Regions from separate parts of the Brevibacterium sp. SMBL_HHYL_HB1 genome, predicted to be linked through region 2. Evidence: predicted binding sites of a transcription regulator. Region 2 holds the regulator's gene; each other region holds the start of a gene.

What was found. Region 2 encodes HrcA, which represses chaperone genes, less so after heat shock. Its sites were predicted from a motif close to TTNGCACTCGNNNNNNNCGAGTGCNAA; they were not measured.
Region 1: a site for HrcA is predicted at 2,781-2,807, ahead of groES (co-chaperone GroES). Genes of this name have one in related genera too.
Region 3: a site for HrcA is predicted at 4,064-4,090, ahead of groL (chaperonin GroEL). Genes of this name have one in related genera too.

The regions. Positions count from the first base shown of each region.
Region 1 covers NZ_CP062936.1:449,114-458,955, reverse strand. The annotation lists gene IG171_RS02165 (ABC transporter ATP-binding protein) at 1-348, opposite strand, end outside; gene groL (chaperonin GroEL) at 704-2,296, opposite strand; gene groES (co-chaperone GroES) at 2,333-2,626, opposite strand; gene IG171_RS02150 (resuscitation-promoting factor) at 3,072-4,190, opposite strand; gene IG171_RS02145 (TatD family hydrolase) at 4,609-5,586, opposite strand; gene metG (methionine--tRNA ligase) at 5,586-7,301, opposite strand; gene IG171_RS02135 (hypothetical protein) at 7,526-8,671, opposite strand; gene rsmI (16S rRNA (cytidine(1402)-2'-O)-methyltransferase) at 9,044-9,842, opposite strand, start outside.
Region 2 covers NZ_CP062936.1:1,263,238-1,273,079, forward strand. The annotation lists gene IG171_RS05810 (endonuclease/exonuclease/phosphatase family protein) at 1-562, opposite strand, end outside; gene lepA (translation elongation factor 4) at 693-2,561, shown strand; gene hemW (radical SAM family heme chaperone HemW) at 2,562-3,791, shown strand; gene IG171_RS05825 (DUF4870 domain-containing protein) at 3,873-4,559, opposite strand; gene IG171_RS05830 (hypothetical protein) at 4,851-5,423, shown strand; gene IG171_RS05835 (DUF4870 domain-containing protein) at 5,416-6,021, opposite strand; gene IG171_RS05840 (DUF3097 domain-containing protein) at 6,140-7,006, opposite strand; gene hrcA (heat-inducible transcriptional repressor HrcA) at 7,161-8,213, shown strand; gene dnaJ (molecular chaperone DnaJ) at 8,298-9,404, shown strand; gene IG171_RS05855 (16S rRNA (uracil(1498)-N(3))-methyltransferase) at 9,401-9,842, shown strand, end outside.
Region 3 covers NZ_CP062936.1:123,463-133,304, reverse strand. The annotation lists gene IG171_RS00620 (sulfite exporter TauE/SafE family protein) at 1-628, opposite strand, end outside; gene IG171_RS00615 (DUF1707 domain-containing protein) at 788-1,471, shown strand; gene IG171_RS00610 (hypothetical protein) at 1,694-2,077, opposite strand; gene groL (chaperonin GroEL) at 2,264-3,907, opposite strand; gene IG171_RS00600 (cold-shock protein) at 4,564-4,767, opposite strand; gene IG171_RS00595 (LytR C-terminal domain-containing protein) at 5,153-5,746, opposite strand; gene IG171_RS00590 (DUF3263 domain-containing protein) at 5,749-6,015, opposite strand; gene IG171_RS00585 (aldehyde dehydrogenase family protein) at 6,242-7,708, opposite strand; gene IG171_RS00580 (uracil-DNA glycosylase) at 7,856-8,557, shown strand; gene IG171_RS00575 (threonine/serine exporter family protein) at 8,607-9,842, opposite strand, start outside.

The sequences.
Region 1 (9,842 bases), 810 kb from region 2:
GAACGGCAGTCGGATGTTGTCCTTGACCGTGAGCGTGGGCACGAGGTTGAAGGCCTGGAAGACGAATCCGATCCGACGCCTGCGCAGGGCCGACAGCTCATCCTCGCGCAGGCCGCTGATCTCCTTCTCGCCGAGGTGGACCCTGCCCGAGGTGGGACGGTCGAGTCCGGCGAGGACGTGCATGAGGGTGGACTTGCCCGAACCCGAGGGCCCCATCACGGCAGTGAGTCTGGCCGGAGCGATGTCGAGGCTGACGCGGTTGAGGGCAGTCACGGCCGCCCCTTCGGGGTCGAAGATCTTCGAGGCGTCGCGGAGTCGGGCGATGGGCATCTGCGAGACGGTCGTCATTGAATCCCTCAGGGTTGCTGGGTGCCAGGGCTGCTGGCTGCCAGGGTTGCTGCAATCTGTCTGGACCAGACTAACGACGATCCCCGGTCGGGAACATGAGAAATGACTGGCCAGTAGTTGTGAGGCGTCTGGGTGCACCCTGCTCGAGCACCGCGTCTGACATCTGCCGAGAGCTCGCTCTGCGACAGACAGCTCGATGTGGAACCAGAGCCATCTGTCGTAGACAGAGCTCTCGGCAGACCTGCGACTCAGTCCCCGGCAGACTCGCGGCGCGATGTGAATACACGAGTGGCCCGGAACGCGATGTTCCGGGCCACTGGTGTGTCTCAGAGGCGACTCAGGCCGAGCGGAGTGCTCAGTCCTCGTCCTCCTCTTCCTTCTGCTCGACGACCAGGGTCTCGGTGGTGAGAACCAGGGCGGCGATCGAAGCGGCGTTGCGCAGCGCCGAGCGGGTCACCTTGACGGGGTCGATGATTCCGGCGCCGATGAGGTCGCCGTACTCACCGGTCGCGGCGTTGTAGCCCTGACCGGATTCGAGGTCGGTGACCTTGGACACGACGACGTAACCGTCCTGTCCGGCGTTCTCGGCGATCCAGCGCAGCGGCTGGACGACTCCGCGCTTGACGATGTCAGCACCGGTGGCCGCATCGCCGGTCAGCCCGAGGTCGTCTCCGCCGAGCACCTTCGCGGCGTGGATCAGAGCAGATCCACCACCGGCGACGATGCCCTCTTCGATGGCGGCACGAGTAGCGGACACGGCGTCTTCGACGCGGTGCTTGCGCTCCTTGAGCTCCACCTCGGTGGCGGCGCCGACCTTGATGACGGCGACACCGCCGGAGAGCTTGGCCAAGCGCTCCTGCAGCTTCTCGCGATCCCAGTCGGAGTCGGTGTGCTCGATTTCGGAGCGGATCTGGGCGACACGTCCGGCCACAGCGTCATCGGACCCGGCACCATCGATGATGGTGGTGTTGTCCTTGGTGACGGTGATGGTGCGGGCGTTGCCGAGCTCTTCCAGGGTGACCTGGTCGAGCTTCATGCCCATATCCGGGGTGACGACCTGGCCGCCGGTGAGGACGGCGAGGTCCTCGAGGATGGCCTTGCGACGGTCACCGAAGCCCGGTGCCTTGACGGCGGCGACGTTGAGGATGCCGCGCAGCTTGTTGACGACCAGCGTCGACAGTGCTTCGCCCTCGATGTCCTCGGCGACGATGAACAGCGGCTTGCCGGCCTGCTGCACCTTCTCGAGAACCGGCAGGAGCTCCTGGATGTTGGAGATCTTGCCCTGGTTGATGAGGATGAGAGCGTCGGAGAGCACAGCCTCCTGACGATCGGCATCGGTCACGAAGTGGGGCGAGAGGAAGCCCTTGTCGAACTGCATGCCCTCGGTGATCTCGAGTTCGACCGAGGCGGCCTGGGACTCGTCGATCGTGATGACGCCGTCCTTGCCCACCTTGTCGAAGGCATCGGCGATGAGCTTGCCGATCTCTTCGGACTGAGCGGACAGACCGGCGACATGAGCGATCTCCGAGGAGTCGGCGACATCGCGGGCGATGGTGCCGAGCTGTTCGGACACGGACTCGACGGCGGTTTCGATTCCGCGCTTGAGCTGACCGGGTGCGGCACCGGCGGCGACGTTGCGCAGTCCTTCGTTGACGAAGGCCTGGGCCAGAACGGTCGCGGTGGTGGTTCCGTCACCGGCGATGTCGTTGGTCTTGGTGGCGACTTCCTTGGCCAGCTGGACGCCGAGGTTCTCGTACGAGTCGTCGACCTCGACCTCACGGGCGATGGTCACACCGTCGTTCGTGATCGTGGGGGCGCCCCACTTCTTGTCGAGCACGACATTGCGACCCTTGGGTCCCAGCGTGACCTTGACGGTGTCGGCGAGAGTGTTGACACCCTTTTCGAGTGCCCGACGTGCGTCGTCGTTGTATTCCAGAGATTTAGGCATTCGTCCTCCTGTCAGTGAAGTGGTTGTTCAGGGGATTCAGCCGATGACGGCGAGCACGTCGCGAGCCGAGAGCACGAGGTATTCTTCGCCTGCGTACTTGACCTCGGTGCCTCCGAACTTCGAGTAGATGACCTTGTCGCCGATGGCGACGTCGACCGGCACCCGGTTTCCGTTGTCAGCGACGCGGCCGGGGCCGACTGCGACAACTTCGCCTTCCTGAGGCTTTTCCTTGGCGGTTTCGGGAATGACCAGACCACTGGCGGTAGTCTGCTCTGCTTCGACCTGACGGACGACAATCCGATCTTCGAGTGGCTTGATGGAGACCGACATATCGGGCCCTCTCCCTTCGCTGGATTCATTCTTCGTTGAGTCAGACGGCGGCTGCTGCCGTGAACCTCTCGTCGTCGCGGGTGCCGAGCGATTCGACCGTCCTATGAAACTGGCACTCACTGAGCGTCAGTGCTAATTCGACTCTAGAACGCTCTTAGCACTCGGTCAACTTGAGTGCCAGTGATTCGCCATGCTCTGGGCGAAAGCTCAGATTGGCCCGACTCCACGCCGCACGGTTCCAGCCCTCGCGCCGTCTCCGCATCGCCCTCGCACCGTCCCCGCGTCGCCCTCGCACCGCCTTCGCATCGCCCTCTCGCCGTCTTCGCGTCGGCGTTTGAATGAGAAAGAGCGTGGGCCCGGGAAAGATCCCGGGCCCACGCTCTCCCGACCACCTCAGCTCAGTTGTCGATATCGCTTGTCGAAGACGGTCGGAGCGGGTCTCACATCAGGAGCACTGCCACTGGCCCCAGCCGGCTTCGGCCTGCAGCTTCTTCGCACGCTGGAACTGCTCCTGCGGGCTGGCATCAGCGGGGTTGCCGCTGCCGCCCACGGAGTGCCAGGTCGAGGGCAGGAACTGGAACAGACCGAAGTGGGTGCCGTTCGAGGCCTTCGGATCGAAGTTCGACTCGCACTCGACGATCGAATACCACTTGGATCCGGGTCCACCGAGCATGGCCTTGATCTCGGCGGTGCTCATGGAGCCCCCGCTCGAACCGGAGTCGCCGCCGCCGGTGCTCGAGTCACCGGAGTCGCCACCCGAGTCGCCGGAGTCCGAGCTGCCCGAGTCGCCGGAGTCGGAGCCGCCGGTGTCGGCCGGGGTCTCCTTCTTCTTGGTGCCCTTGAGAACCACCTTGGTTTCGGGTTCGGAAAGGACCTTCTCGTCCTTCTTCTCCTTCTTCACCTCTTCGCCGTTGATGGTCTTGACCTTGTAGACGACCTGCTTCGCGCCGTCTTTGCCTTCGGTTTCGACCTTGGTCTCACCCTCGTAGAGCGAATCGGACTTCTTGGTCTCGACCTCGGCCTCGATGGACTGCTTATCCTTGACCGTCTTGTTCTCGACGCGGTTGACGGTCAGCACCTGGTCGTCGGAGACGTCGGCGGACATCGGCACGGACAGGAAGTCGTCCTTCTCGAGCTTGACGCCCGATTCCTTGAGCGCTTCCTTCGCGGTGCCCACGGCGGCCGAGACCTTGTGGTCCTTGCCGTCAGCAACGACGGTGAGGTCCTTCGACGTGGTGACGTCGATGTCGTTGCCCTTCTCCTTCAGCCGCTGGTTGGCCTTCGTGTTGAGATCGGCACCCTTCGCATCGACGCCGAGGTCGGCCAGCGCCTGACCCACGGTGTTCGCGTTGGTCCATTCGTCGGTCTCCTCACCGTCGACGGACAGCGAGACCTTCTTCGCGGTGTTGACGGTGACCGTCATGTCCCTGTCGACCTTCGTCTCGACGCCGGGCTTGACCTCGTCGCGCTTATCGAGATCGATGTCATGACTGTCGAGGATGTCACCGACGGTCCCGCCGAAGGTGCGGATCTCCTCGGCCTGTCCGTTGACGTCCAAGATCACAGGCTTATTCATGGTCACAACGGCCCCCGTGCCACCCACGAGTCCGGTAATCACTACCGCCTGTGCAGCGATCTGAACCTTGCGGTTCTTGAGAAAATCAATCACAAAAATATCCCTGAGCAGAGTTTATCGACCCGTTCACTGTAACCGATTCGTTACACGGTTCGCAAAACATCACGGAACTGTAACGGTGTGAGTTTCCTGGGTAGCCATCTGACCAGGAGTTCCCCCGTGTTTTCAGGGGTGTCGTGACCGTGACATTCACCCGCCGAGGCGGCCCTGCAGTGCCGTAATCCCCCTCACATTTCGGGGTGCTGGAGATCAATTCACCCTTCGGATGTCACAGTCCGGTTCAGCCGTCGCAATGCTGCCTCCGTTTGAGGTGCTGCAGTTGGGTTCACTCCTCGGGCGCTGAAGTTCAGTCCCAGCCGCCGAGCGCGGTCTCGGCATTGGCCCACACGGCCGAGCACAGTTCCTCTTCGCTCACGCCGCGCACCTCGGCGAGCTTCCGAGCGGTGATCGCGGTCAGATACGGTCCTCCCGGTTTGCCGCGGTGTGGGTGCGGGGTCAGGAACGGGGCATCGGTTTCGGTCAAGAGCAGCTCCAGGGGCGCTGCGGCCGCGGCTCGGCGCAGCTCCTCGGCGTTCTTGAACGTGAGGTTGCCGGCGAAGGACATGAAGTACCCTTCGGCCGCGCATTCCCGGGCCATCTGCTCATCTCCGGAGAAACAGTGGAAGATCGTGACCTCCGGGGCGCCTTCCTCCTTGAGGATCCGCAGCACATCGGCGTGGGCGTTGCGGTCGTGGATCTGCAGGGCCTTGCCGGTGCGCTTGGCGACCTCGATATGGGCTCGGAAGGACCGCTGCTGTTCGGCGATGCCCTCCTCGCCGGTGCGGAAGTAGTCCAGCCCGGTCTCCCCCACCACGCGCATCCGGTCGTGGGCGGTCACGAGCGACTCGATCTCCGTCAGCGCGTCATCGAGCAGACCGCGCTCGGCCAGCCTCGGCGCCTCATTCGGGTGGAGGGCCACTCCCCCGAGCATCCACGTGCGACCGGCCGCAGGCGGTGCGGGCACGGCCGAGGCGGCGGTCACCTCGGCGGCTCCGCTGTCTCCCGCGTATTGGGAGGCGACGAGCTCGGTCGTCCACCTCGCCGCGGGAAGGTCACAGCCGATCTGGACGATGCGCTGGACCCCGGCGGACTGCGCGGTGTCGAAGAAGAAGTCGAGGCTCGGGAACTCCTCGTCCTCATCGGGCCGAACCTCGGGCTCCGGCTCGTCGGCACCCAACGGCAGCCGCACTCCGGTGCAGATGTCGAGGTGGGTGTGGGTGTCGACGGAGGGGAAGGCGAGCGGTTCGGGCACCGGTGGATAGGTTCCGGCGGCGCGCGAGGCCATTACTCCGACTCCTCCACGAACTTCGGGAACACGGGCTCGGGCTTCGGCAGCGGGGTGCCCGGCTCGAGCGGGAACGCCACGGCCGCGAACGACCGGGGATCGACCTCGGCGTCGGCGAGCCCACCGGCGGCCGCCTCGGCAACATTCGGGGCCAGACCCGCCGAAGCATAGGCCGCACCGGCGGCGACACCGATGCCGGCACCTGCGGTCACTGTCTCCATCGCCTCGGCGCCGGATCCGGTCTCGGCGGCGGTCGGCAGAACCTTCGCCCCGGCCTCACCGGCTCCTGCGGGAACGCCGAGGAGGTCGAGGATCTTGCCCGCGGAATCGGGCATGACCGGCTGGATCATGATCGAGATGATGCGCACGACCTCAATCGTCACCCACAGCACGGTGGCCATGCGCTCGGGGTCGGTCTTCTTCAGCTTCCAGGGCGCCTGGGCGGAGAAGTAGCGGTTGGTCTCGGTCAGCACCTTCCAGCAGGCCTCGACGTAGAGGTGGAGGGCCTGCGTGTCGACGTGGCGACGGGCGGTGTCGGGCACGGCGCGGGCGAGCGCGAGCAGGGCCTCGTCCGCCTCGGTCAGGGTGCCCGGCTGCGGCACCTGGGCGTCGCAGTTCTTCGCGATCATCGACAGGGACCGCTGGGCGAGGTTGCCGTACTCGTTGGCCAGGTCCGCGTTCTTGCGGGTGATGATCGAATCCTTCGTATAGGACCCGTCGTGGCCGTAGGAGACCTCGCGGAAGAGGAAGAAGCGCAGCGTGTCGAGTCCGAAGGCGTCGACGAGGTCGAGCGGGTCGACGACGTTGCCGACGGACTTCGACATCTTCTCGCCGGCGTTGAACAGGAAGCCGTGGGCGTGGACCCGCTTGGGCAGCTCGAGGCCGGCGCTCATGAGGAACGCGGGCCAGTACACGCTGTGGAAGCGGATGATGTCCTTGCCGATGATGTGGACGTTCGCCGGCCACCACTTGGCCAGTCGCTCCTCGTCATCGGGGTATCCCGCGGCGGTGAGGTAGTTCGTCAGAGCGTCGATCCACACGTACATCACGTGCTTGTCGTTGCCGGGCACGGGCACACCCCAGTCGAAGGTGGTCCGGGAGACCGAGAGGTCGCGCAGCCCGGAGGCGACGAAGGAGGCGATCTCGTTGCGGCGGGAGTCGGGGCCGATGAACTCGGGGTGGGTCTCGTACAGTTCGAGCAGTTTGTCCTGGTACTTCGACAGGCGGAAGAAGTAGGACTCCTCCTCGGTCCAGGTCACCTCGGTGTGGGTCTCCTTGGACACGCGCACACCGTCGACGACCTCGGTCTCGTCCTGCGTGTAGTAGGCCTCGTCGCGGACGGAGTACCAGCCGGAGTACGTGTCGAGGTAGATGTCGCCGGCCTCTTCGAGCCTGCGCCAGATGGCCTGCGAGGCCGTGTAGTGGTCTTCGTCCGTGGTGCGGATGAACCGGTCGAAGGTCGAGCCGAGGGCGCGCTGGGTGTCGCGGAAGTTCTTCGCGTTGTCATCGGCGAGTTCCTTGGGTGTGATGCCGAGCTTGTTCGCAGCCTGCAGCATCTTCAGCCCGTGCTCATCCGTGCCGGTGCAGAAGAAGACCTCGTGATTGTCCAGTCGTTTGAACCGGGCGATCGTGTCGGCCGCAATGTACTCATAGGCGTGCCCGATGTGAATGGCCCCGTTCGGGTAGGCAATCGCTGTCGTCAAGTAGTAACCCATAGGCCATTCAGTCTAAGGGACACTCCGCTCCCCGCGCGCACGGGTCCGCTGGGGACCCGGTGGGACCCGGTGGGGCGGCGCGCAAGTGTGATCCGCCGAGAGTGGTGGGGCGGGCCGCAGGAGTGATCCGCCGAGAGCTCGATCTGCGACAGTAAGCTCTGGTTCCATACCGAGCTCTCGGTCGTGGAGCGCTCCGTCAACCGTCGTGGCGGCAACCGGCCCGCTCACAAGAGCAGATGGCGATCACACAGCTGCTTCAATTCGGGTGCCTGTGAGAACAGCTTCTGCCTGAAAGTGAACAGCGACATCACCTCATTGAACTTGAAGCGGATGACTTTATACCCCATTGCCAGCAGCCGATTGTGCTGTCGACTCTCCTTGTTCATCGTGTCGAAACCACCATCCGCGTACTTCTGCGTACCGTCCACGTAGAGTGCGACCCGAGGTTCCCCGCGGGCTCCGGGCCCTCGTGCAGCCGGGAGACTCCCATCACCGTCTGCTGAGTCCGGTCGTGAAGGCCCCTTCAGCAGGAAGTCCAGCCGTGTCAGCTGCTTTCTTCCGTCGAATACCGTGACTTGCTGAACGAACTCGTGCAGTCCCAGTTGGTGGAGAAGCAGCGAAGTACGGCTCTCCGCGTAGCTCTCAGACAGAGGTGAGACCAGCTTCGCGAGCTTCTTGGCTCTCACGCTGCCGCGGGTCATCCGCGACAGCGGTCCAGCGAACAGCTCGTCGACAGCCCCGGGCACATCGTCCATCAGCTGCGGCGGATAGCCGAGCCGGAAGATCAGGTCTTCGTCATCGCCGAGGAGATGCCGACGAAGCACCTGCTCCATCGCAGCGAAGCCGGCGGCCGGGCCCAGAAGTGAAATGAGGTCCACGGCAGTCCGTGCCGCAGTCGTTGTCACTGCGCCCTCATGCATCTCCACGTCGTCGCAGGTCGGCCGCCTTCGCCGTTCGATTTCGGCAGTCCGTGAACTGTCGCGGGGGTTGATAACCGTGATCGGCCCTCGCGGGACATCGAACATCCTGATGCGATGAAGATACGCGGCGGAGATTCCCCACACCGCATCCCCGCTGCGATACGAGGGGTAGCTGAGGATTCTCAGTCGGTTCAGGTGCTCGCGATAGCGCGCTTGGAGTGCCGGATCGCGTGCCTGCTGTCCCCGCTCGGCCTGCTCCTCGTGATAGCGGATCCACTCATCATCGTCGATGAACTGTGCGTACATGAGGTGTCGCGGGTTTACGCAACGGCGTATCACCGAGTACACGCCCCGGCCCAGCTTCAGCAGGCAGCATTCAAGGGACTCGCGGATGAGGGCACTTGAGGCCCCGGCCGCTCTCAGATCCTGGTAGTAGGCGATGTTGAACATCCGGCCAGGTTGGCCGCTCTCAGCCTCTGCGGCCACTCCTGGCACTCTGCTTGTGGAAACGCAGTCTCCGCCCACAGGGCACCTGCGTGCGAGTCATCGCGATACCCACAGTGTTCAGCGCTCAAGTGGAGCCCGCTGAGCGCCGCATTCGCAGTCGCCTGATCCGCGCCGCCCCGTGCGAGAGCTCGATCTGCGACGGAAAGCACTGGTTCCATACCGCGCCCTCAGTCGTGGGCCGAGCTCTCGGCTGAACATCAGCGCTTCCACACCGAGAAGCGCACGAGTCCGGACCCGAGCCACGCCCCCGCTCACCGCGCGAAAGCCCCTCACCCCGCCGCGCGAATCCGCCCCACACCCACGCAGCGAAAGCCCTCACTCTCGGTGGAGCCAAGCCTCGTAGACGTCTCGTTTGGACAGCCCGAAGCGTTTGGCCACCTGCCCGGCCGCGTCCTTGGCCCGCACACCGGAATCGATCAGGGCGCTGACTTCGCCGAGGTGGTCCTCCGGGGCGATCTCGACCTCGGTGGCGCCCGCGAGCACCAGCGTCAGCTCCCCGCGCAGTCCTGCGGCGGCCGACTCCCGCAGCGAGCCGACGGTCCCGCGCAGAGTCTGCTCGTAGGTCTTCGTGAGCTCGCGGCTGATGCTCATCGGCCGGTCGGCGCCGATGACCTCGGCGAAGTCGTCCATCGTGTCAGCGATGCGATGCGGACTCTCGAAGAAGACCATCGTCCGCTTCTCGGCCTTGAGCTCCTCGAGCAGGGTCCTGCGCTGACCCGATTTGCGCGGCAGGAACCCTTCGAAGCTGAACCGGTCGCTGGGCAGGCCGGAGACCGCCAGGGCCATGAGAACCGCGGACGGTCCCGGTGTGGACGTGATCGCAAGACCCGCCTCGGCGCAGGCCCTGACCACGCGGTAGCCGGGGTCCGAAACGGCGGGCATGCCCGCGTCGGAGAGCAGAGCCACGGTCTCACCTGCGGCGATGAGTTCAACGAGCTCGGGGGCACGATGGCCCTCGTTGTGGTCGAAGACGCTGATGACGCGGTTCGTATGGCGAAGCTCCAGACGCTGGGCCAAGGAGAGGAACCGGCGTGTGTCCTCGGCGGCGATGACATCGGCGGCTTCGATCGTCTGCCGCATCCGCGGGCTCGCATCGCCGAGGTTGCCGATCGGA
Region 2 (9,842 bases):
TGAGGCCGATTTCGGTGCAGAAGAAGTCGTAGACCGGTGAGCCGGTGGCGACATTGAAGTCTCCGGTGATCACGCAGGGGCAGTCCACCTCGGCGATGGTCTCGGCCATGATCCTGCCCGACTCGAGGCGGGCGCGTTCGGACTTGTGATCGAGATGGGTGTTGAGCAGCCGCAGGCGTCGACCGGTGAGCAGGTCACGGACGTCGACGGTCGTGAGCGTGCGGGCATGGGACACGCCCCAGGACTCCGAGGCGACCGTCTCCGGCCGTTCGGACAGCCAGCTGATGTCGACGGCATCGACGTCGAAGCGCGCGGAGTCGACGATCACGGCCGTGAACTCTCCGGAATTGCCCCCGGAATGGCCTTCACCCAGCCAGATGTACTGCTCGGGAAGCATGTCGATCAGCGCCTCCAGCTGATCGAGCTCTCCCTCCTGCGTGCCGATGATGTGCGGGTGGGCCGCCCGGATGAGTTCGGCGGCGATCGGCAGGCGTTCGGCCACCGGATGGCCGTCCCTGGCCGGATAGCGCAGATTGAAGCTCATGATCGAGAAATCGCTCATGCCACCATCCTCTCCTGAGCGCCGCCGGGCCGCGAACACCTGTGCGCGGATTCCGAGTCCGCAGGCAAGTCATGGAAGAATGGGAGTTCTGGTCTGTCTGGAGATCTGATCTGTCGAAGAAAGGGCGTTCATGTCACCTCAGGTGAACAAGGAAGCATTCGCGCGGATTTCACCGTCCGCCACCTCACCCGAGCTGATCCGCAATTTCTGCATCATCGCTCACATCGACCACGGCAAGTCGACCCTGGCCGACCGCATGCTCCAGATGACCGGGGCCGTCCAGAAGCGCGACATGCGCGCCCAGTACCTCGACCGCATGGACATCGAGCGCGAACGCGGCATCACCATCAAATCCCAAGCGGTGCGCATGCCGTGGGAGTACGCGGACGATCCGTATGCGCTGAACATGATCGACACCCCCGGACACGTCGACTTCAGCTACGAGGTGTCGAGGTCCCTGGCCGCCTGCGAGGGCGCGCTGCTGCTCGTCGACTCCGCGCAGGGCATCGAGGCCCAGACGCTGGCCAACCTGTATCTGGCCATGGAGAACGATCTCGCGATCATTCCCGTGCTCAACAAGATCGATCTGCCGGCCGCGCAGCCGGAGAAGTACGCCGAGGAGCTCGCGAACCTCATCGGCTGCGAACCCGAGGAGTGCCTGCTCGTGTCGGGCAAGACCGGTGAGGGCGTCGAGGAGGTCCTCGATCGGATCATCACCGATATCCCCGCTCCGGTCGGCGATGCCGAAGCACCGGCGCGGGCGATGATCTTCGACTCCGTCTACGACACCTACCGCGGGGTCGTCACCTACGTCCGCCTCGTCGACGGTGCCCTGAGACCGCGCGAGAAGATCGAGATGATGTCGACCGGCAGCACCCACGAGCTGCTCGAGATCGGTGTCTCGTCCCCCGAACCGAGGGCGACGCAGGGATTGGGCGTCGGCGAGGTCGGGTACCTCATCACCGGTGTCAAGGATGTGCGACTGTCCAAGGTCGGTGACACCGTCACACTCGCGGCCTCACCGGCACCCGAACCGCTCGAGGGCTACCAGGAGCCCCAGCCGATGGTGTACTCGGGGCTGTTCCCGATCGACGGCTCGGACTACCCGGTGCTGCGCGACGCCCTCGACAAGATCAAACTCAACGACGCCTCCCTGGCCTACGAACCCGAGACGTCGACGGCCCTGGGCTTCGGCTTCCGCTGCGGTTTCCTCGGCCTGCTCCACCTCGAGGTCCTGCGCGACCGGCTCGAGCGCGAATACGACCTCGACCTCATCTCCACGGCACCGAGCGTGATCTACGAGGTGACCATGGAGGACGGGACCGAGACGACGGTGACGAACCCGAGCGAGTACCCGACCGGAAAGATCAAGGAGGTCAGGGAGCCCATGGTCCGGGCGACGATCCTGACCCCGAGCGACTACATCGGTGCGGTGATGGAACTGTGCCAGACCCGTCGCGGCAGCCTGCAGGGCATGGACTACCTGTCCTCGGACCGGGTCGAGATCCGCTACCGGCTGCCGTTGGCCGAGATCGTCTTCGACTTCTTCGATCAGCTCAAGTCCCGGACCAAAGGGTATGCGACCCTCGACTACTCCGATGACGGTCAGGACGCGTCCGACCTGGTCAAGGTCGATATCCTGCTCCACGGCGATCAGGTCGACGCGTTCTCCGCGATCGTCCACCGCGACAACGCCTACTCCTACGGCGTCGCCATGGCCGGCAAGCTGCGCAAGCTCATCCCGCGCCAGCAGTTCGAGGTGCCCGTCCAGGCGGCCATCGGCTCACGCATCATCGCCCGCGAGACGATCCGCGCCATCCGCAAGGACGTGCTGAGCAAATGCTACGGCGGCGACATCAGCCGCAAGCGCAAGCTGCTCGAGAAGCAGAAGGAGGGCAAGAAGCGGATGAAGATGGTCGGCACCGTCGAGGTGCCGCAGGACGCCTTCATCGCCGCGCTGTCCTCCGATGAGCCGGAGACCAAGGACAGCAAGAAGTAAGTGCCCGCACAACCGACCGGTGAGGTGCCACCGCGCGACGGCTCACTTCCCGCCTCGGCGGGGGTGGGCGCCGCCGACCGGGGGCTGAGCCTCTACATCCACGTCCCCTACTGCCGGGTCCGCTGCGGCTACTGCGATTTCAACACCTACACCGCCGAGGACCTCGGACCGGGAGCCTCGCGTGAGGATTTTCGCGCCAATCTCGCCCGCGAGCTCGATCTGTCGGTGACCACCCTCGCCGAGGTCGACGCCGGTGACCGTGAGGTCTCGACGATCTTCTTCGGCGGAGGCACCCCGACTCTGCTGCCGGCGAATGTGCTCGCCGGAGTCATGGACGATATCCGCGCCCGCTTCCGTCTGGCCGCCGACGTCGAGGTCACGACCGAGGCCAACCCCGACACGCTCGATCCGGACTACATCGCCACCTTGGCCGGTTCCGGATTCAATCGCGTCTCGATGGGGATGCAGTCGGCCGTCCCGCATGTGCTCGCGACCTTGGATCGGACCCATGATCCGGACAAGATCCCCGAGGTGGCCCGGTGGGTGAAGGAGGCAGGACTCGATCTCAGCCTCGACCTCATCTACGGCACTCCGGGGGAGTCGATCGAGGATTGGCGGCGTTCGCTCGATGTGGCCCTGTCCAACGACGTCGATCACATCTCGGCGTACTCGCTCATCGTCGAACCCGGAACGAAGATGGGGGCGATGGTCCGCCGCGGCCAGCTGCCGATGCCCGATGAGGACGACCTCGCCGACAAATACGAGATCGCCGATGCCGCGATGACCGCGGCCGGACTGCACTGGTACGAAGTGAGCAACTGGTCGACCGGGACCGAGACCAGGTGTCTGCACAATATGGCCTATTGGCAGGGCGCCGATTGGTGGGGGTACGGTCCCGGAGCTCACTCACATGTCGGCGGAGTGCGGTTCTGGAACGCCAAGCATCCCAGGGCCTGGGCCGATCGGCTGCTGGCCGGGCAGTCCCCGTCGATCGGCCGCGAGGTCCTCGACGAACAGACACGGGAGATCGAACGGATCATGTTGGCCGCTCGCATCGATTCCGAACTGCGGCTGGACTCCTTGGCCGCTGGCAGCGAGCAGGCGATCAGGACCTTCGTCAAGCAGGGTCTGCTCGACGAAGACGGTGTCGCCGACGGCCGGTTCAAACCGACCCTGCAGGGCCGACTGCTCGCCGACCATATGGTGCGAGTGCTCACTGAATTCGTCTGAAGCCCGGCCCCGGGCAATGAACCGGGGTCGGGCTTCCGCACAGCCTTCAGACAGGCTGCGGTCGGGGTCAGCGCAGGCGGCTCACTTGATCCAGTTCGGGGTCATCGGGATTCTGTAGCCCTCCCCGCGGTTGGCGGCGAGTCCGGCGATGATCTCGATGACGATCATGTAGATGCTGACGACTGGGATCAGGAGCAGGATGAGCAGGCCGATGCCGACGATCGAGAGCACCCCGCCGATGAAGCCGAGACCGACGACGGCGATGACCCCGATGATGAGCAGATTGAGCGACTGTGCTCCGTGGTGGCGGATGAAGGGTGATCTGTCCTTGTTGATGAGGTAGAGGACAAGCGTGACGATCCAGCCGAGACCGACGACGTAGGTGGCGGCATGCGCCAGGTGTGACCACAGCGCAGTCGTGCGTTCGGTCTGATCGGCGGCCCAGAAGCCGACCGAACCCGATCCGTAGGCGGACTCGGGAAGCGGTGCGCCGACTGGGACTCCGGCCGCGGGGGAGAAGGCCGAAGCGGCTGCGGTGGAATGGGGCGCATAGCCGGGCTGGGGCCCGCCCTGCTGATACGACTGCGGGCCGTAGCCGGGGCTCTGCTGACCGTACTGCTGGGAGCCGTAGGACTGTTGGCCCTGCTGCTGCGAGCCGTAGGGCTGGTCGCCCGGGTGCTGCGCGTAGGGCTGCTGGGGCCCGGAAGCCTGGGAATAGTTGGGTGGCATGGGGCGGCCGTTGTCCGACGGGTGGGGATTGTTCGACATGTGAGTCCTTTCAAAGCCTCTCGACTCCACCGTAGCCCAGTCGCCGTGTGGGTCCTAGGGAGGAAAGCCCGAATCCTGGGCCAATCCGGCAACGGGTGTAGTAAGGTCGAAACGGAATCGGTCATCGGTGCCGAACGGACTGCCGCTTCGAATATGAGTACACAGGATCCCGGGTTCGGGCAGGAACGCCGGTCAGAAGCCTGGCCGAATCCTGCGCCGCCGCTGACCGGCCACTCTCACTCTGACACGGGTCGCATGCCCGGCCACATGCCGGCCGAGGATCCACGCGAGATGGCCGCACGGGCGAGGGAGGATCTGCTCCGTGGAGCCCACCGCACGGGGCGGATGCACGTCTCCGGTCTGCCGAAGCGCCCGTGGGAGGTCATCGTCGCCTCGGCGTTGGGATTCATCGCCCCGTTCTTCGTCCTTGCAGCTCTCCTCTGGATGGCATTCACCGGCGGGCGGACGTTCCGACTCCTCGGCTGGATGTTGCGCGGGATGGGAGACCTCACTGACACGACGGCACTGTCCTGGGCCGGCGATGCCTCGACAGGAATCGCCACGGTGATCGTCGGCATCGGGACTGCCATCGGTCTCGTCGTCGTTGCGGGATTCACGGCCTATGCGTGGCGACTGGTCGTCGGTCACGAGCGCGCTCGGTGGGTGGCGCTGGCCTGCCTCGGACTGGCCTTCATGGTGATGACTCCGCTCAATCCGCTGCTGATCAGCTGCTTTCTGCTGTCCGGCACCGCGAGCGTGGTGTTGGCCTTCCTGCCCCGGTCGTCGGCTTGGTTCGCCCGTGCTCGGAGATCGGAACGGGCAGGCCCGGGAGCCGGCGGTCAGGACGGCGGACGAGTCATTTGATCATTGAGATCGCCAGGGGAATTCTGTAGCCCTGGCCGCGATTGGCCGCGATCGCGCCATTGACATGGAAGATGATGTCAACGATCGCCGCGGCCAGGAGGATGAGCAGGCCGACTCCGGTGTGTGTGAAGATCGAACCGATGAAGAAGATCGGGAACAGCGTCAGCTCGAAGTTCAGCGACTGCCGAGCATGTTCGCGAACGTACGGGGACTCGTCCTTCTTGACGAGGAAGAGGATGAGCGGGAGAAGCCAGCCGAGCAGGATGGACCCGATGTGGGTCCAGACCGCAGCACTGCGGTCCGAGGGGGAGGGCTGCCAGAAGCCTTCGGACCCGGTGCCGAAGGCCTGCGGCGGCAACAGCTGTGAGTTGAACAGCGCCCGGTCGGCTGCCGGGCCGTTGGCGCTGTGCGAGACCGAGTAGCTCTGCGGTGGCCCATAAGGCGGTTGGGAACCGTAGGGCTGCTGAGACCCGTAGGGGGTTTGCGAACCGTAGGGCGGTTGCGAACCGTAGGGCTGCTGGGGCCCGGATGCCGCAGGGTAATCCGGCGGCATCGGTCGCGGCTGGCTGTCGTCGGGCTGCTGGGGATTCTGCGTCATGAGCGTCCTTTCGAGTCCTCGGACTCTCCGCATTACCGCAGGTGTTGTGATTCCGGGCGGAATCGTCGACTGCTGTCGTCATCGTCGGCAGGCTCCGACTCAGCCGACGTCCTCCGACTCAGCCGACGGTGACGAAGTCGATGAGCTCCTCGACGCGTCCGGACAGGGTCGGTTCGACATCGGCGATGGTGGTCACTTTCCCGAGGATGCGCACCCAGCCGCGGGCGACATCGCGATGATCGGCGTGCGGCCACCCGATGCGCCGCAGGATCCCGGTCTTCCAATCCTCGCCGCGGGGAACGGCCGGCCACTGATCGATGCCGACGACATGCGGTTTGACCGCCTGCCAGATGTCGACATAGGGGTGACCGATGATGTGGACGACGTCGCGGTACCGGGGATCGGCGCGCACCGCCTCGGCGATCTTCGATTCCTTCGTCCCCTCCACCAGGTGATCGGCGAGGACTCCCACCCGATGGTCCGCATCGGGGCCGAACGCCGCGAGCTTGTCGGCGACGTCATCGAGGCCGCCCAGGGGTTCGACGACGACGCCTTCGATGCGCAGATCGTCGCCCCAGATCTTCTCGACCAGTTCGGCATCGTGTTTGCCCTCGACCCAGATGCGCGATCCGCGTGCCACCCGTGCCTTGGCACCTGCCACGGCACGCGAACCCGAGGCAGTGCGAGCAGCGCCGGTCGCCTTCTTCTTCGTCGGCAGGCGGAGATCGACCGGCTGACCCTCGAGGAGGAATCCCGGCCCGAGGGGGAAGGCCCGAACCCTGCCCTGCCGGTCCTCGAGGTTGACGACGACACCGGCCGTGGTCTTCTCGGCCCCGACGACGGCCCCGACGTATCCGCTCATCGCATCCTCGAGGACCATGCCCAGTCCGATCTCGACGGGGCGGGACTTCTTCGGCCGGTGCGAGGACGGGGAGTCACCGGAGAGGACATCGGAGCCATAGCGATCGAAAGCATTCACAGGCATCCACCATAATGGTCCGCGAAGACCGAAGCCCGGTGACCCTCCGACGGTGAGGCGGAAAGCGCGAAAGCGCCGGAGTCGAAATGAAATCACCCGCGAAGAGGCGTAGAATTGGCACTCAGTGTGAACGAGTGCCAAGCGTGTGGGGAGGTCAGCGATGAACGACAGCAGACGGGCCCAGGTTCTGCGCGCCATCGTCGAGGACTTCGTCGCCACGAACGAACCCGTCGGATCGAAGGCCATCGTCCATCGTCACACCCTCGGGGTCTCGCCGGCGACGATCCGCAACGACATGGCCCACCTCGAGCAGGAGGGCTACATCGCCCAGCCGCACACCTCGGCCGGGCGGATCCCCACCGATCTCGGCTACCGGATGTTCGTCGACCGCATCGATGAGTTCAAACCGCTGACCCAGGCGGAGCGACGGGCGATCTTCCAGCTCATCGACGGAGACGTCGACCTCGATGAGATGCTCGACCGCACGGTCCGGGTGCTCTCGGGCCTGACCCACCAAGTGGCGCTGATCCAATACCCGACGGTGTCCTTGGCTCGGATCAAGCACATCGAGATCGTCGGCCTCGGTCCGAGTCGGGTCCTCGTCGTCCTCATCACCGATGCCGGTCAGGTCGAACAGAAGACCGTCACACTCAGCCAGCTGCTCGACGACGGCGGGGTGCGCGAGATCCGCGATCGGATCAACTCCGAGTTCGCCGGTAAGAAGCTCTCCCACGTCGCGGGGGAGGCCGCCGGTGCGGAGCGGACCCCGACTCCCGCCGAGGCGGCCGGTGCCGAGGCCGTCGACCCGGACGAGATCGGCATCGACAGGATCAGGGCCGCGGTCATCGACCTCGTCGCAGCCACCCGCGAGGAGCGCATCATCATGGCCGGCACCGCCAACCTGGCTCGATCCGGGCATGAGTTCGGTGAGCAGATGGCCCCGATCCTCGAGGCCTTCGAAGAGCAGGTGGTGCTGCTGAAGCTGCTGACTTCGATGGCCGAGGACCAAGAGGAGATCAGCGTGCGGATCGGTCGTGAGAATACTCACGAATCATTCAGTTCGACATCCGTCGTCGCCGCCGAATATGGTCATGACGCAGGTTCCTCGGCCCGTCTGGCGGTGCTGGGACCGACGAGAATGGACTACCCGACGACGATCTCGGCCGTCAGGGCAGTGGCGAAGTACGTGTCCTCACTGCTCGACAGGGGATGAAGAGCTGCCGCATTTCCCCGCTCAGACGGCAGCTGACCACCACGAATATCAAGAACACACACCATCAGGGAGAGAGAAGTTTCTGTGGCCGATCACTATGAAACACTCGGAGTGTCCAAGGACGCTTCCGCGGCTGAGATCAAGTCGTCGTACCGGAAGCTGGCACGCAAGTACCACCCGGACGTCAATCCCGGTCACGAAGACGAGTTCAAAGCCATCTCACTGGCCTACGATGTGCTCTCCGACCCGGAGAAGCGCCGCAACTACGATATGGGCGGCGGCGAGAACGGGCAGGGCTTCCCGGCCGGCGGCGGATTCGGCGACATCTTCGAGACCTTCTTCGGCGGCGGAGGCGGTCAGGCCGGCGGCCCGATCCCACGCACCCAGCGCGGCAAGGACGCCCTCGTCGGCGTCAACATCGACCTGGAGACCGCGGCCTTCGGCGGCACCGTCGACCTCGACGTGACCACCGCGGTCGTGTGCGACACCTGCTCGGGTGCCGGCACGCAGGAAGGGACCTCGATCGAGACCTGCAGCCTGTGCCACGGCGCCGGCAGCGTCCAGCGCATGACCCGCACCCTGCTGGGCCAGATGGTCACGAACCAGACCTGCAACTCCTGTCACGGCTTCGGCACCGTCATCCCCAGCCCCTGCCTCAACTGCCAGGGCGACGGCCGTGTGCGCAAGCAGCGGACGATGAAGATCCGCATCCCCGCCGGTGTCTCCGACGGCACTCGGATCCAGCTGTCGAGCCAGGGCGAAGTCGGCCCCGGCGGCGGGCCGGCCGGAGACCTCTTCGTCGAGGTCATGGTCACCCGCCACGACGTCTTCCAGCGCGACGGCGACAACCTGCGCGCCTCCGTGTCCGTGCCGATGACCGCGGCCGCCCTGGGCGCGACGATCCCGTTCGAGACCTTCGACGGCACCCAGGACCTCAGCATCGCCCCGGGCACCCAGTCGGGCACGGTGGTCAAGCTGAGCGGACTCGGTGCCACGCGTCTGCGCTCGGAGACCCGCGGCGACCTGCTCATCACCGTCGAGGTGCTCACCCCCGACAAGCTCGACGACGAACAGCGCGAACTGTTCGAGAAGCTCGCCGAACTGCGCGGCGAGCAGGCCCCGAGAGCTCAGATCACCACCGAGAAGCACAGCATGTTCTCCCGCATGCGTGAGAGGTTCGCCGGTCGGTGAGCCTTCCCGTCTTCCACTGTGCCACCGCCGCTGAGGCGGTCAGCGGCCAGGTCCTCACCGTCGGTGAGGACGTGGCCGGGCACGCGGTGCGGGTGCGGCGGATCGGTCCCGGCGAGCAGATCGAGATCGTCGACGGTCAGGGCACGCGCGCCCGCGGCACCGTCACGGCCGCCTCGGCGACTCAGATGGGCCTCGACATCGCCGAGGTGACCACCGAGGAGGCGATGCGACCGCGTCTGGTCCTCGTACAGGCCCTGGCCAAGGGCGACCGTGATCTGCAGGCCATCGAGGCGGCCACGGAGATCGGCGTCGACGAGGTCATCCCGTGGGCGGCCGAACGCTCCATCGCCGATTGGCCGGCGAAGAAGCGGGAGAAGATGGCGGCGAAATGGGAGCACCTGCTCCAGGCCGCATCCCTGCAGGCGAGGCGATCCCGGT
Region 3 (9,842 bases), 1.1 Mb from region 2:
GACCCGCCGCGAGAACGAGAGCCAGACCGATCCACGTGCCGATCTGCAGGTGCGGCCAGGCCCCGCCGTTGACGATCACCTTCATCACCACCGCCGAGACGGTCCCGGCGACGAGGAACGGCTGCAGGGTGGCTGCGAAGGACCGCTGCTGCCAGTTCGTCAGCACCGCGTAGGCGCTGACCGCCGGTCCCCCGGCGCCCGCGGCCGCCGACATCGCTCCCGAGAGCAGCCCGGTGCCCAGTCGGGTGCCGAGGTTCGCCGGGATGTGACGGCCGAGCCGGCCGAGGGTCAGCGAGCTGATGAGCGAGACGACGATCAGCGCACCGATGAGGATCTGCAGCGGTGGTGTGGGCAGTCGGGAGGCGATGAGGGCGCCGGGGACCGTGCCGATCACCGCGCCGAGGGCCAGCTGTCGGAACGACGGCCATTCCACCTCGGCGAAGGTGCGGACGAAGACCGAGGATGCGGCGACGATGCCGCAGATGTTGACGAGGATGACACCGCTGAACGGATCGAGGAGGAGGACGAGGAAGGGGCCGCTGACCAGCCCGAACCCCATGCCGGTGACTCTCTGCGACAGAGCTCCGAGGAACACGGCGAAGAGGATGAGCACGACCACGGGTTCCACCCGGCCGAGTCTAGTCCAGCGCTCTCCAACACTTCACTCAGGCACTTCCGCTGCGGCGGGGTTAGAGTATTCAATATGAACGCTCGTCCCCTCTGGTCGCGTTTCAGCGCAGATCCTCGATCATATGGGCAGGTCCGAGCCTCCGACGCCGATCGTGCGGTGGTCAGCGACGTGCTCTCCGAGGCGTATGCTCTCGGACAGCTCGATGTCGCGGAATTCGACGAACGCACCGAGGCGGCCAGCAAGCTCAAGACCTTGGGCGAGATCCCCGAGCTCATCGACGATCTGGTGCTCACCGATCCGGCGGAGGTCGAACCCGGCCAACTGGGCGAGGCGGAGCGGGCACAGGCTCTGGCCCGCCTCGAGGACGATCGGGTGCCGATCACTCCGGAGCAGATCGACGCCGCCGCGCGCAAGTACTACCGGGACCGTGTGCGCCGCTCCATTCTCGGCATGATCGCCGGCCCGGCCGGCTTCACCCTCGCCATCTGGGCGTTCACCTCGTTCGCCAGCGGTCAGTTCATCTTCTTCTGGCCGATCTTCGTCATCCTGCCGATGCTCTTCGGCGGAATCACTCGCATCGCTCACAAGGACGAGATCATTCGCAATCGCAAACGGGAGCTGACGACCCGGGCGCGGGCCCACCTCGGCGATGCCGATGCCAAACGCGAACTCGAGCAGGAAGACCGCTCCGCCGAGGACTTCGAATCCGATCTGGGCCGCGGGCTGCAGCCGCCGCACCCGCCCATGCCGCCCTATTCGCCGGGGCAGATCTCACGCCGGGACGAGCAGCGCAGGCGGCGCAGCGGCCGCCGCCACCATCGCGACAATCCCTGGGACTGACTGCCCGGAGCGGCACGCGCGGGCCCGATCGCAGAGGGACTGCACCGGCACCGCACGGACGAGCCGGCTCAGGAACGGGCCGGTTGCCGGGGTCGGGCCGACTCAGGGACGGGCCGGCTGCCGAGGGCGGACCGGCTCAGGGACGGGCCAGCTGTCGGGGGCGGACCCACTCAGGGACGGGCCGGCTGCCGGGGCCGGGCCGGCCGCCGGGGCCGAGTCGACTCAGGTCTGGAAGATCCGGATCTGGCCGAAGGCCTGCGCCTTGTGCGTGGTGAACCACATCGTGTGCGAGAAGTGGCGGGGGTCCTCCCCGTCCGCTGACTGCTGCCAATGACCCCAGGCCGCGGCGGCCTTGCCGTGGGTGATCGCGGCCTCGAGGTGACCGAAGGCCGGTGCCTGGGCCGACAGGCTCACCAGAGCATCGAGGACCTGTGCAGCTCCGGTGTGCGTGCTGGCTCCGTCGGCGCTGACGATCTGGAGCACGCAGTCATCGGCGACCACCTCGGCGAGGGCCGAACGATCACCGTTGAACAGGTTCTGCTCGAACCGGGCGACGAAGAGATTCTTCGGACTGTTTCCGCAGGAATCGGTTCCCGTGAAGCTCATGACGATCAGCGTAGCCGGATATGCGCCGGTGCCGCCAGACCCCCGTCGAACCGCAAGTCTGCGTGTGGACGGGCCCGGGCACGACCGCGGATGGGTCCGGTGCGGGCCCGCCGGGGAGCGGATATGAGAAGAGCCGTGCCGGCACCCTTGCGGGCACCGGCACGGCTCTTCGAGCAGCAGGAGCTATCAGAAGCCCATGCCGCCCATTCCACCCATGCCGTCCATGCCGGCAGCTGCGTCTGCACCTGCTGCGGCCTTTTCAGGCTTGTCGGCGACGACCGACTCGGTGGTGAGGAACAGACCGGCGATCGAGGCGGCGTTCTGCAGAGCAGAGCGGGTCACCTTGACCGGGTCGTTGATGCCTGCAGCCAGCAGATCCTCGTACCCGCCGGTGACGGCGTTGAGGCCGAATCCGGGCTCGAGGTTGGCGACCTTGTCGGCAACCACACCGGCTTCGAGGCCGGCGTTCGTGGCGATCTGCTTCAGCGGGGCTTCGACGGCGACCTTGACGATGTTGGCGCCGGTTGCTTCGTCACCCTCGAGTGCGAGGTCGGCGAAGGCAGCCTTGCCCGCCTGGATCAGGGAGACGCCGCCACCGGCGACGATTCCCTCTTCCACGGCAGCCTTGGCGTTGCGCACGGCATCTTCGATGCGGTGCTTGGTTTCCTTGAGCTCAACCTCGGTGGCGGCTCCGGCCTTGATGACTGCAACACCGCCGGCCAGCTTGGCCAGACGCTCCTGCAGCTTCTCACGGTCGTAGTCGGAGTCCGAGTTCTCGATCTCGGCGCGGATCTGTGCGACCCGTCCGGCGATCTCCTCGGCGTCTCCCGCGCCTTCGACGATGGTGGTCTCGTCCTTGGTGATGACGACCTTGCGGGCGGTGCCCAGCAGATCGGTGGTCACGCTGTCGAGCTTGAGCCCGACTTCCTCGGACACGACCTGGCCACCGGTGAGGATGGCGATGTCGGCCAGCTGCGCCTTGCGGCGGTCGCCGAATCCCGGAGCCTTGACGGCCACGGACTTGAAGGTGCCCTTGAGCTTGTTGAGCACCAGGACGGCCAGGGCTTCGCCCTCGACGTCTTCGGCGATGATAAACAGCGGCTTGTTCGACTGCTGCACCTTCTCGAGGACGGGCAGCAGTTCCTGCACGTTCGAGATCTTGGAGTTGACGATGAGGATGTAGGGATCCTCAAGGACAGCTTCCTGGCGATCGGTGTCGGTGACGAAGTAACCGGAGATGTAGCCCTTGTCGAAGCGCATACCCTCGGTCAGTTCGAGCTCGAGTCCGAAGGTGTTGGACTCCTCAACGGTGACGACGCCTTCCTTGCCGACCTTGTCGATGGACTCAGCGATCAGTTCACCGATGGCGGCATCTCCGGCGGAGATGCCGGCAGTGGCGGCGATCTGTTCCTTGGTCTCGATCTCGATGGCGTTCTTCAGCAGGACATCGGTGACAGCCTCGACGGCCTTCTCGATGCCGCGCTTGAGGCCGAGCGGATCAGCACCGGCTGCCACGTTGCGCAGGCCTTCGCGCACGAGGGCCTGAGCGAGCACGGTAGCGGTGGTGGTTCCATCGCCTGCGACGTCGTCAGTCTTCTTGGCGACCTCCTTGACGAGTTCGGCGCCGATCTTCTCGTAGGCGTCCTCGAGTTCGATCTCCTTGGCAATGGAGACGCCATCGTTCGTGATGGTCGGTGCTCCCCACTGCTTTTCGAGCACGACATTGCGACCGCGGGGTCCAAGGGTCACCTTGACCGCGTCCGCGAGCTGGTTGAGACCAGCCTCGAGTCCCCGACGAGCTTCTTCGTCGAATGCAATCATCTTTGCCATAGCGGCTTAGATCCTCCCTGATGGAGTGGACTGGGTAACCAGAGCAGTCGTCAACGCCCGCGACGGCAGAGAGTGAGCCCATATGTCCCATTCCACATAAGGGCCACGCTCTCGAGACGGCTGGTGGGAACCCATCGGTTTTCACCAGTACTAGATTTAGCACTCTCACCATGCGAGTGCAAATATTCGTCACCTGCGGTCACGAGCCCCGCGGAGCGCGACGGGGCACTCACCGGGTACTCACCGGGTGCCGGAGGCCGGCCGGATCTGCGGCTTCTCGAACAGGTTCCGCGGATTCTCGGGGCGCGAGAGAGCCAGCACCATCGACACGATGACCGGTTCGGCGTCACCACCTCGGCAGTTCGGCCCATTGTGAACGCCCCTGCTGCCTCAGCGTCCCGACTCCCGGTGCTCGTCGTCGAGAGCTCGGTCTGCGACCGACAGCCCTGGTTGCATACGGGGCTGCCTGTCGCAGAGCGAGCTGTCGGCGAAACTTCCGCCAAGAAGCCCGCCTCGGACAGCTGAAAAGCGCCGAGCAGTTGCCTGCTCGGCGCTTTCCCCGTGCAACCGGATGCCGATGGAACCGGCGCCCGCCCACAGCGGATCAGAAGACTGTGCTGACAGCGATCATTCTGAGATTCTTACAGCAGTCAGTCTCAGAGGAGGGTGACGGACTCCGCCTGAGGACCCTTTTGTCCTTCTCCAACTTCGAACTCAACCTGCTGGCCCTCTTCGAGAGAGCGGTAGCCGTCCATCTGGATTGCGCTCCAGTGAACGAACACGTCCTGGTTTTCGCCTTCGAGGGTGATGAATCCGTAGCCCTTTTCAGCGTTGAACCACTTGACGGTACCTTGTGCCATTACTTCTCCATACAGTGCAGTGCCATTGAAATCCCGCATCTCAGCCGCGATCAGACGACCGCATCTGGTATGCGAAAGCTAGTAAAACTCAACCGACCCCGCGACTTCTCTCATTGACCTCGGGAGAATAATCTCGGTGAAGCACGAACAGAACACAAGGCGCTGTGCTTGCCTAGCTGGGTGCAACTCTACCGCAGGCGCGCACCCCACTTCGGGCCGCACAGGACTGTTATCGATTCGTTAACTTTGGCTTTTCGCCCTGTTGACAGCGGGAACCGACGAGAAGGAATCCGACCAAACGGTCAGAAAGTCGCGTCCCTGACCCGGGTACTCGCCGAGGCGGCCCACCGTCCGCGTCCCTGACCCGGGTACTCGCCGAGGAAGCTCAGCCGTTCGCGTCGCCGGTTTCCTCGGACTCCGCACCTTCGCTGGGTTCGGGCCCGCGGTCGGCGATGTCCGAGCAGATCACCACGGTGATGTCGGCGTCGAAGTCCTCGGAAGCCTCGGTGGCCGAGACCCCCAGCGACTCGGCCACGAGCTTCGCCTGGGCGGCGTTGTCCTCACCCTGGTAGTAGACGGTCGAGTCCGTGAGGTTCGTCGAGTAGTTGCCGACCTGCCCGAGCGTCCAGCCCTTCTCCTCGACGGCCTCGGAGAAGTTCTTCGCTGCCCCGGCGACACCGGAGCCGTTGAGGACGTCGACGGTGATCGAGTCGTCGGCGACGCTGACTTCGCTCTCACTCGGCGAGGGCTCGGCCGAGGTCGACTCAGAGGCCTCAGAGGCCGGCGGGTCGGCGATCTTCGATTCGGGGTTGCCCATCGACGAGAAGATGATGTTGATGGCGGCCACGACGAGCAGGACCGCGACCAGCGCGAGCACGATGACCAGTGAGATGGCGCCGATGTTCGACGACGCGGCGGACTCCTGTCGATGGGCGCCGCTGCGCCGGCCGGGCTCGATCTCGTCGAATTCGTCAGTCATGTCTACCTCGAGACGCGGGCTTGGGCGCGCTCACTCTGCCGCGTGCTGCGGATTCGGCGAAGGCGCTTGACCAGCATCGGATCGCTGGCCAGAGCTGCAGGGTTGTCCAGAAGCGAGTTCAGTATCTGGAAGTAGCTGGTGGCCGACATGTCGAAGCGCTCACGGATCGCGTGATCCTTGGCACCGCCGTATTTCCACCACCGCCGCTCGAACTCCAGAACGGCCACCTCGAGCTCGCTCAGTTCTGAGGTGTCGTTGTTCGGCGGCATAGAGAGTGTGCTCCTTCGAGAGATGACTGGACTTCTATATTATCGCTCGATCGACGGGACCGAAATTTTCGGCGCGCCGCCCGGCCTGTGAGCTCGCTCGCGGCCGGGCGGCGCGCCGGCCGAGAACGGTGTCACCCCGCCGCACGGCATCGGATCGATGACCGCTGCGACGGGGTGATTCGCGGACCGGCACCGAGGCGGCTCAGCCCCGGGAACTCGCGCCGGCTCAGCGGATGCGGATGTTGACCTGCTTGATCTGGGTGAAGCCTTCGAGCATGCCTTCCAGAGACGCCTCACGACCGAAGCCGGAGGTCTTCATGCCGCCGTAGGACTGGCCGGCCAGCTGTCCGCCGCCCTGGTTGACCTGCACCCAGCCGGACTCGATGCGGTTGGCCACGGTCAGAGCCGCGTCGACGTCCTTGGTGAAGACGAAGGCCGCGAGACCGAAGTCGGAATCGTTGGCCATGTCGATGACCTCGTCGATGTCCTTCCACGGAATCACGGACAGGACGGGACCGAAGATCTCCTCACGGCTGGTCTGCCAGTCGTTCTTCGCCTTCGAGAAGATGACGGGAGCATGGTAGAAGCCGGGCTCGCCGACTTCGAGGGAGTCGGAGCCGTCGTAGGCGATCTCCACTCCGTCCATCGACTTGCCGAGCTCGATGTAGCTGGCCACCTGGTCGTACTGCTTCTTGTTGATGATGCAGCCGATGTCGGTGGACTCATCGCGTGGGTCGCCGACCTTCATCTTCGATACGGCGTCGACGAGCTTGCCCAGGAAGTCGTCGTAGATGTCCTCGTGGAGGAACAGTCGCGAACCCATGGTGCACGACTGTCCCTGACGGGCGAAGCGCGTCGACAGCAGCACCTGCTCGAGGGTGTCGTCGTCGTTGGAGTCCGGGAAGATGATGTTCGGGCTCTTGCCTCCGAGCTCCATCGACGAGTGCGCGAGACGGCCGCCGGCCACCTCGGCGACATGCCGGCCGACGCTGGTCGAACCGGTGAACGAGACCTTGTCGACGTCCGGGTGGACGTTGAGCGCCTCACCGATGACCGAGCCCTTGCCGGTGACGACGTTGAGCACGCCGGCAGGCAGGATGTCGGCGATGACCTCGGCCATCTTGAGGATCGTCAGCGGAGCGTCCTCGGCGCATTTGAGGACGATGGTGTTGCCGGCGGCGAGCGCGGCAGGGGTCTTGAAGGCCGCGATCATCAGCGGCGAGTTCCACGGCAGGATGCCGGCCACAACGCCCAGCGGCTCCCGCTTGGTGTACTGCAGCTGCTTGTCCCCGGCCGGCAGGGTGTTGCCCTTGACCTCACCGGCGACGCCGCCCATGTAGCGGAACAGATCGGCCAGGACGATCGTCTCCGGGCGGGCCTGGGTGCGGATCGCGTTTCCGGTGTCGATCGCGGTCAGCTGGGCCAGCTCCTCGGAGGCGGCGTCGAGCGCGTCGGCGCAGGCGACCAGCTTCTTCTGGCGCTCCTTGAACGGCAGGGCCGCCCATTCGGGGAAGGCATTCCGTGCGGCCTGGACGGCGCGGTCGGCGTCGGCCTCCTTGCCGTTGGGCACGGTGGCGATGACGACGTTGCGGTCGATGGGCGTGATGACGTCGGCGGTGTCACCGTCAGCGGCGCCGACCCACTGGCCACCGATGAGCATCTTCCAGTTCTTGGCCTCGGGGAATTCCGACATTGCGGTCCTTTCGTTCGACGATGAACTCCTTCAGGCCGAGCATAACGCGTGCCGTCTGCGGGCAGAACACCGGTTCGATAGGCGATCGTGCACACCCGATCTGCGCTATGTGCACACTCGAGTCCGCACTTCACTAGACTCGCCTGCATGACGTCGAGACCTCCGATGACCGAGATCATGTCCCCCGATTGGGCTCAGGCCCTGACCGGAGTGGAAGAGCGCATCCATGCGGTGGGCGATTTCCTCCGTGAAGAGCTCGCCGCCGGACGCGAGTACCTGCCCGCCGGAGGCTCCGTCTTCCGCGCCTTCTCCGAGCCGCTGGCTGGGGTGAAGGTCCTCATCGTCGGTCAGGACCCATATCCGACGCCGGGCCACCCCATCGGGCTGTCCTTCGCCGTCGATCCGAATGTCAGGCCGCTGCCGAGGTCGCTGGGCAACATCTACAAGGAGCTCGAGGCCGACCTCGGCGTCCCTCCGGCCGCGCACGGGGATCTGCGCGCCTGGTCGCGGCAGGGAGTCATGCTGCTCAACCGGGTCCTGACTGTCGCTCCGGGGCAGCCGGCCTCCCATCGCGGCAAGGGCTGGGAGGAGATCACGGAGCGGGCGATCACCGCGCTGATCGAACGGGATCAGCCCTTGGTCGCGATCCTCTGGGGCCGGGACGCCCGCAGTCTCGCTCCCCTGCTGAGGTCGGGCGTCGCCGAGGTGGCCATCATCGAATCCCCGCATCCCTCGCCGCTGTCGGCCAGCCGCGGATTCTTCGGCTCCCGCCCGTTCTCACGCACCAACGATCTGCTCGCTCAGAAGGGTATCGCACCCATCGACTGGGTCCTGCCCGCGCAGGACTGACTCCGGCACCGAGGCCGGCGTCCAGCACCCGCCGCCGGCGTGGGAGACCTCAGGACTGCGTCTGCCCCGGCCCGGTCTGGGGGTTCGCGGCCGAAGAGCCCGTCTGGGGGTTCGCTGCCGAAGAGCCCGACTGGGGATTCGCGGCCGAAGAGCCCGTCTGGGGATTCGCTGCCGAGGCGCCCGTCTGGGGCTTCGCGGAGGTGGACTGGACGGAGTCGATCACGGCCGTCGTCGACTCTGCGCTGCGGACCGATTCGACGGTCTCCTCTGCCGAGCTGCGGCCCTTGAGATTCTTCAGGTTCTTCAACGGCAGCGCCAGATAGCTGCCGAGCACCGCGCCGACGGCCAGGGCCGCGTTCGCCAGGATCGCGGTGAACAGCGAGGACAGTCCCACAGCGAAGGAGACGTTCTCGGATTCCGAGGCGATCTGGTAGACGGCGGTGAAGATCGACAGTCCCTGCAGCAGTGTGTAGATGCCGGGGATCATGAGCACGACGGCCGGCGCACCGAGGCGCAGGGCCAGCGGCCGCGACAGGAACCCGGTGACGGTCGAGGCGAGCAGACTGGCGAGCACATTGTCGATCTGCAGCAGCGTCAGCGACATCATCGTGATGTGCGAGGCCAGGCCGACCAGCGCGGCCGGCAGGATGAAGCGCCGCCTGGCCGACATCGCCACGGCTCCGGACATCGACACGACGGCGGCCGCCACCATCGACAGGATCGCCGTGACCACATGGGGACTCGTCTTCGGCACGAGCACATCGATATGGCTGAGCCCGATCGCCTGCCCGCACACGATGCCCAGCGCGATGCCGGAGACGATGCCGGCCAGAGTCATGAACACCCCGACCACCCGTCCGGCGGCCGTGAGCGGGAAGTTCGTCAGCGCATCCTGAACGGCCGAATACAGTGATTGCGTCGGCAGCAGCAGGACGATGCCGGCGGCGACGAGGTACTGCGGTGAGGCGATGATGCCGAAGTCGCCGGCGATCGTGGCGATCAGCGTCGCCGAGGCGGCCTGCAGCGCCGTGATGAAGAACGACGGCAGGTGCGTGCGTCCGAGGAACTTGCCGACCTGGAAGATGAGGATGGCCATGACGATGCCCAGGGGGACCGCGACCGGTCCTCCCCCGAGCAGCAGGACGAGGGCGCCGACCATGACTCCCCAGGCGCCGGTGGTGAACCATTGCGGGAACGGTCGGCGCTGGGAGCGGATCGCGTCGAGACGGTTGCGTGCCTCGTGGAATTCGATGCGCCCCTCGACGAGGTCGGTGACGAGCTTGTG